Longimicrobium sp.: one gene and its partner. The protein of the gene in region 1 interacts with the protein of each later gene in a pairwise test. Links are inferred from orthologs where the notes say so. Each region holds a gene or a part of one and is shown in the gene's direction. Other genes may lie near its edges. The genes, in order: VIB55_RS17500 and ndk.

Region 1 (3,053 bases):
ACGCAGTTTGTGCGGGGAGGGGCCGGGGGAGGGGCCTCAGCGCCAGCCGCTCTGCCGCTGGAAGTCGTCGCTCACCTGGCGCAGCAGCCTCTCGATGGCGTCCTGCGACTGCGGAAAGAACAGCGTGTCCGACAGCGAGTTGAGCGCCGAGCGCACGTCGCGGAAGCGGTCGGCCGCGCGCAGGAACAGGTCGCCCACGCCGTGGCGCAGGGCCAGGTCGCTCCCCGCCGCCATCCGGAACCCGGCCGCGCCCATCTCGTCGTAGTACGACATGGGCGGCGCGCCGCGGCGCTGCACCCGGTGCGCGATGTAGTCGGGAAACACGCCCCCCAGCCACAGGGCGAAATTGCCCAGGTGCACCCGCAGCAAAAACTCGCGCTCGCCCCGCGCCCGCTCCAGCGCGCCCAGGATGTCGGTCAGGTAGAAGAAGGGCTCGCCCTCACCCCCATCCACGCGGTGCGCCTTGCCTGCCATGGCGAACTCCAGCAGCACCGCGGCGGTGTAGTCCGCCAGCTGCCGGTCCTGGATTTCGCGCTGCATGAGCGCGTGGCGCACCATCACGTAGAACAGCAGCGGAGCCGGGACCGCGCTCACGCCCTCGCTGCGCACCAGCGCGCGCAGCACACCCGCGTCGTCCAGCAGCGCATCCAGCCCCTGCTCGCGCAGCCGTTCCTCCCCACCCGGACCGACCAGCGAGGTGAGCAATTCCGCCTCGCGCCTGCCGAACGATGCTCGTACGTTGGGCCTGATCATCCATGCCTCCAGCGAAACGTGTTGTCTTCGCCGTACTGCCCGGCGGCCCCACAAGTTCCACGCGGGCCGCCCCGGCGCCGGGGATATCTCCCAAATTGCATGCGGAGTGCCTGAACGTCCAGAATCGCGATGAACCCAGCTCCGGCCTCACGATTGCATCCTGCCGACGGAGTGCACGCCGTTCACTTCCGCGCCTCAATCCCGAGATCCGGCCGATGAATCCGACGCTTCCGCCGTCGTGGCAGTCCCCCTTGGCAGCCGAGCTGGAAAAGCCCTACTTCCAGAAGCTGCGCGCGTTCGTGGATGAGGAGCGAAGCCGCGCGACCGTCTTCCCGCCGGAAGGCAAGGAGTTCACCGCGCTGGAGCTGACGCCGTACGACGCGGTGAAGGTGCTGATCCTGGGACAGGACCCGTACCACGGAGCCGGCCAGGCGCACGGGCTGGCGTTCTCGGTCCTTCCCGGTGTGCGCCCTCCCCCGTCGCTGGCCAACATCTTCAAGGAACTGAAGGCCGAGATGGGGTGCCCCGCGCCCCGCAACGGCTATCTGGTACCCTGGGCCGAGCAGGGCGTGCTCCTGCTGAACGCCGTGCTGACGGTGCGCGAGGGCGAGCCCAACTCGCACAAGGGCAAGGGCTGGGAAACGTTCACGGATGCGGTCATCCGCGCGGTGGCGGCTCGTGAAGATCCCGTCGTGTTCGTGCTGTGGGGCGGGTACGCAGCCAAGAAGGAGTCGCTGATCGGCGCGCCGCACTACGTCCACAAGTCCGCGCACCCATCGCCGCTTTCCGCCAAGCGGGGCTTTTTCGGAAGCACGCCGTTCACCATCATCAACCGCGAGCTGCAGCGCGCCGGAAAGACGCCGGTGGACTGGTGCATCTCCGACAGCTGATCATCGTCCCGAATCACACCCGATCGACGAAATGCCGGCACGACGCGCGATGTCGGAAGTTGGGCGCATGCGCAATCTGGGACCCTACTGCGAGCGGGTGCTGAACGCCATCGGCGTGCACACCGCGGCCGAGTTGCGCGAGTTGGGAGCGGTGAACGCGTACCGCCTGCTGGCGCTACGCGGCCACCGGCCCAGCCTGAACCTGGTGTGGGCCATCGAAGCCGCACTGACGGACGTGCACTGGATGGATCTTCCGCCGGAGACGAAGGCGCGGCTGAAGGCGGAACTCGAGGCGCCGTGGGATGCGTGGGCGCTGCTCGCGGGCGATCAGGAGGAGGGGGAAGAGGACGGCGGGAGCGGGTGAGGCCAGGCCTTGGCGCATACCGCGGCGCCCCCCATCCCCAGCCCTTCCCCCGCAAACTGCGCGGGGGAAGGGAGCCAGCCCGGTGCGCGTCCCCAGCGGCCGCGGCGTGGGCTGGCACCCCGGCGGGCTGAGTGTGGGTCGATGGCTCCGGCGCACTCCCCGGCTGCCCTCACCCCCGGCCCCTCTCCCGCAAGCGGGAGAGGGGAGAATTCGATTGCGCTTCGGCAGGTGCACGGCGTTCTGTCATCCCGACGGAGCGGCCACGCCCCACCCGCCCATGCACCATCGATCGCAGCGACTGAGGGATCCGCCATCCAGTCCGCGAGCCGCCTCATCCCCGCGGGAATCACCGCGGCTGGGCTGTGTTCTTCGGGGCTGGCGAAGGAACGCCGAAGGCTTGGTCGCGAGCAGTCGTGGAGGCAATCGGAGCACTGTGTGGCGGATCCCTCAGTCGCTGCGGTCTGCGGTGTAGGGGCAGGTTCGCCGGGGCCGCTCCATCGGGATGACAGATGCGCTTCGGCAGGTGTGGAGTGCGAGCCTCGCGTGCGTACGTTGGTCAGAATGGCGAACGATCGTTCGTTGCGTATGTGGAAGGGCACGGAGCGGGGATGGAACTCCCGCCCGGCGGCGACGTACGACGGCATAGGCGCCGACACATCGCCCCGCCCCCCGCAACCATCGGCCGAGAGGCCCACCGCTCCACGCGCAGGAGGTGCCGCATGTTCCAGATCCTGGTTCGGGAAAAGAAGCGCCGGGCGATCAGCCCCCTGTTCCTGGCCGTCTCGGCCGCCGCCCACGTCGCCATCTTCGGCGGGGTGATGTACGCAGCCTCGGGCGAGCCGGAGCGGACCAAGGTCGTGCTCGACGGCATCATCGACATTCCGGACGTTCCGGAGAAGGCGATCGAAAAGCCCACCGTAGATCCGCCCCCGCCCGCCCCGGACACGCCGGATGAGCCCGCGGCCGATGCGCCGGTGGTGGGCGAGACGGTGGTGCTGCAGCCGCCCACGGACGTTCCGACGGTCATCAGCCCTCCGCGAGCGGAC
Region 2 (3,164 bases), on another replicon or contig:
TCGGCATCGGCGGCGATCCCATCAACGGCACGTCGTTCATCGACTGCCTTGCGGCGTTCGAGGCCGACCCGGAGACGACGGCCATCGTGATGCTGGGCGAGATCGGCGGAACGGACGAGCAGGATGCCGCCGCCTACATCAAGCAGCACGTGACGAAGCCGGTGGTGGGCTTCATCGCGGGCCAGACGGCGCCCCCGGGGCGGCGGATGGGCCACGCGGGCGCCATCATCTCCGGCAGCGCGGGTACGGCCGAGGAGAAGCTTCAGGCCTTCCGCGACAACGGGATCGCCGTCGCCCAGCGACCGCTGGACGTGGTGGGGCTCATCCAGGAGGTTCTCTGAGCGAGGCCCCCTCGCGGGCGGGGCGCGAAGTTCGGCTGACGGAGATCCTGCGTCCCGAGCACGTCGTCGCCCCGCTCTCGGCGGCCACGATTCCCGAGGCCGTCACGCAGCTGGCGCGCACGCTGGTCGCCTCGGGCGCGGTGCCCGACCGCGAGAAGCTGCGCAAGCTGCTCACCGCAACTCGCGTCCGCGACCTGATCCACGTGGGCGACCGCGTGGTGATGCCCCACCTGCGCACCGACGCGGTGGAAGAGCTGGTGGTGGCCATCGGCATTGCGCCGCGGCCGCTGCCCGAGGCGCCGGGCGACGCGGGCGCCGTGGCGCAGGTGGTGGTGCTCGTGCTGGCACCCCTTTCCGCCGCGGGATTGTACCTGCAGACGGTGGCGGCGCTGGCGCGCGTGCTTCGGCACGACGACGTGGTCGACCGCCTGGTGGCGTCGGCGAGCGCGGGCGACGTGCTGGCCATCCCCTCCGTCCGCGAGATCACCATCCAGCCGCGGCTGCTGGTGCGGGACGTGATGACGCAGCGCGTCTTTCGCACCACGCCGGACTCGCCGGTGCAGGAGGTGCTGGAGATGATCGCCGAGCACAAGCTGCGCGCGGTGCCCGTCGTCGGCGAGAACCGCGAGGTGCTGGGGATGGTGAGCGACCGCGACCTGCTGCGGCACTTTCTCCCCGGCGTGCAGCGCCCGGCGGACGCCAACGCGCTGGTGTGGCAGGAAACGCGGGTGCGCGAGGTGATGTCGCGCTCCGTGATCTGCGTTTCGGAGGACCAGGCGCTGGCCGAAGTGACCGGCATGCTGGTGAGCAAGGACATCGAGCGCCTGCCGGTGGTGCACGATGGGCAGCTGACCGGCTTTTTGACCCGCGGCGACATCCTGCGCAAGGTGTTCGGGTTCGCCGCGGCTCCCGTAGACCCTGACCACGAAGGATAGATCTCTCATGGCACGCACCTTCGCCATCATCAAGCCCGACGCCGTGCAGAACGGCCATGCCGGCAACATCATCGCCCACGTCCAGAAGGCGGGCTTCCGCATTTTGGGGATGAAGCTCACGCAGATCAGCCTTCCGCAGGCCCGGAAGTTCTACGAGGTGCACGCGGAGCGCGGGTTCTACGGCGAGCTGGTGGAGTTCATGTCCAGCGGCCCGTCGGTGGTCCTCGCGCTGGAGGCCGACAACGCGGTGGCCCTGTGGCGCGAGACCATCGGCACCACCGACCCGGCTGAGGCCGCCGAGGGCACCATCCGCAAGCTGTACGCGGAGAACAAGGGCCGCAACGCGGTGCACGGCTCCGACAGCGACGAGAACGCCGCCCTCGAGATCGCCTTCTTCTTCAGCGGCACCGAGCTGGTGGGCTGAGGTTCGCCGGGACGACCAGTCCCGCGGCGGCGATGTAGTTTCGAATGACGGGGGCGCTCTCCAGCGGAGGGCGTCCCCGTTCGCCTTGCTGACACCGAGACCGTTGCCCGGGCGCCGGATTTCCGCTTATCCTGTCCCTTTCGCGTGTACCTGCCCCCCGCCGTGGAGACCCTTCCATGCTCCTGAAGATGTTCGTGCTGGCCGCCGCGTTCCAGCAGCCGCCGGCGCCGCCGCCCTCCCCCGTCGCGCAGATCCGCGTGACCCCCGCCGCCCCGGTGATCGCCGCGTACGACTCGCTGCAGCTCCGGGCCGAGGCGCTGGACGCGCAGGGCCGGCCGGTGCCCGGCGCGCGCATCGTCTTTCGCCCCGCCGGGGGCCGGTTCGAGGGGAGGGTGGACAGCACCGGGATGGTGCGCTCGGGGAGCACCGGGACGCTGCCGATTTCGGTGGTGGCGCTGGTGCAGGGGAGCCGCCCCGCGCTGCACCGGGTGGAGGTGCGCATGGTCCCCGGCGCCGCGGCGCGCGTGGAGGTGAGCCCGGGTACCGCGCGGCTGGTGGTGGGGCAGCGCCTGCGCCTGTCGGCCACCTCCTTCTCCGCGGCGGGCCATTCCCGCGAGGACGCGTTCAACTGGGCCAGCTCCCGGTCCTCCGTGGCGCGGGTGAACGAGGCCGGCGTCGTGGAGGCCGTGGCGCCCGGCCGCGCACGCGTTTCCGCGGCCGTGGGCGGGGCATCCGGCGCGGTGGAGGTGGAGGTGGTGGCGGACAACGTGGCGCGGCTGGAGATGACCCCCGCCACGCACGCCGCACGCACCGGCGACGTGGTGCGCTTCCGGGTGACGCCGCGCGACGCGCAGGGGCGGGAGATCCCCGGGCTGACCCCCACGTTCAGCGTTTCGCCGGGCGAGGGGGTGATCGGCGCGGACGGGGCGTTCGTGGGATACGAGGCCCGCGCCTACACGGTGACGGCGCTGCTGGGCCGGCACTCGGCGGACGCGACGGTCACGCTGCGGCACCGCGACGTGCGCCGGCCGGCCACCATCGTGGGGCGCCTGCCGCGCACCCGCTTCAGCACCGAGGAGGTGTGGCTGCACCCCAACGGCCGCAACGCCTACCTGGGCTCCGGCGCGGGGGGAGACGTGCTCTACGTGCTGGACGTCAGCGATCCGGCCAACCCCGTGGTCACCGACTCGATGGTGTCGAACACCCGCCGCGTGAACGACGTGATGACCACGCCGGACGGGCGCTACCTGGTCCACACGCGGGAGGGCTCGTCGGACCGCCGCGACGGGATCGTGATCGCGTCGCTGGAGGACCCGGCCCACCCGCGGGTGATCTCGGAGTTCAAGGAAGGGGTCAGCGCGGGGGTGCACTCCGCCTTCATCTACCAGGACCCGCGCCACGGAACGTACGTCTACCTCACCAACAACGGCACGGGCGCGCTGCACGTGCTGAACCTGGACGACC

What was found.
Region 2: the proteins of VIB55_RS17500 (region 1) and ndk interact in binary tests that used the Escherichia coli proteins (3 or more experiments, as listed by UniProt). The link is inferred for Longimicrobium sp. from one-to-one orthologs.

What each region holds. Positions count from the first base shown.
Region 1 is NZ_DATBNB010000629.1:12,166-15,218, forward strand. The notes cover bases 64-2,805. They hold VIB55_RS17500 (uracil-DNA glycosylase), read left to right. Parts: upstream 64-968; coding sequence 969-1,643; downstream 1,644-2,805. Other genes in these bases: VIB55_RS17495 (hypothetical protein), read right to left, coding at 64-753; VIB55_RS17505 (TfoX/Sxy family protein), read left to right, coding at 1,711-2,007; VIB55_RS17510 (TonB family protein), read left to right, coding at 2,727-2,805. Also shown: more of VIB55_RS17495, read right to left, coding at 37-63; more of VIB55_RS17510, read left to right, coding at 2,806-3,053. UniProt on the Escherichia coli protein: Excises uracil residues from the DNA which can arise as a result of misincorporation of dUMP residues by DNA polymerase or due to deamination of cytosine.
Region 2 is NZ_DATBNB010000844.1:4,028-7,191, forward strand. The notes cover bases 139-2,991. They hold ndk (nucleoside-diphosphate kinase), read left to right. Parts: upstream 139-1,283; coding sequence 1,284-1,700; downstream 1,701-2,991. Other genes in these bases: sucD (succinate--CoA ligase subunit alpha), read left to right, coding at 139-341; VIB55_RS23815 (CBS domain-containing protein), read left to right, coding at 389-1,276; VIB55_RS23825 (Ig-like domain-containing protein), read left to right, coding at 1,877-2,991. In the rest of the region: more of sucD, read left to right, coding at 1-138; more of VIB55_RS23825, read left to right, coding at 2,992-3,164. UniProt on the Escherichia coli protein: Major role in the synthesis of nucleoside triphosphates other than ATP. The ATP gamma phosphate is transferred to the NDP beta phosphate via a ping-pong mechanism, using a phosphorylated active-site intermediate.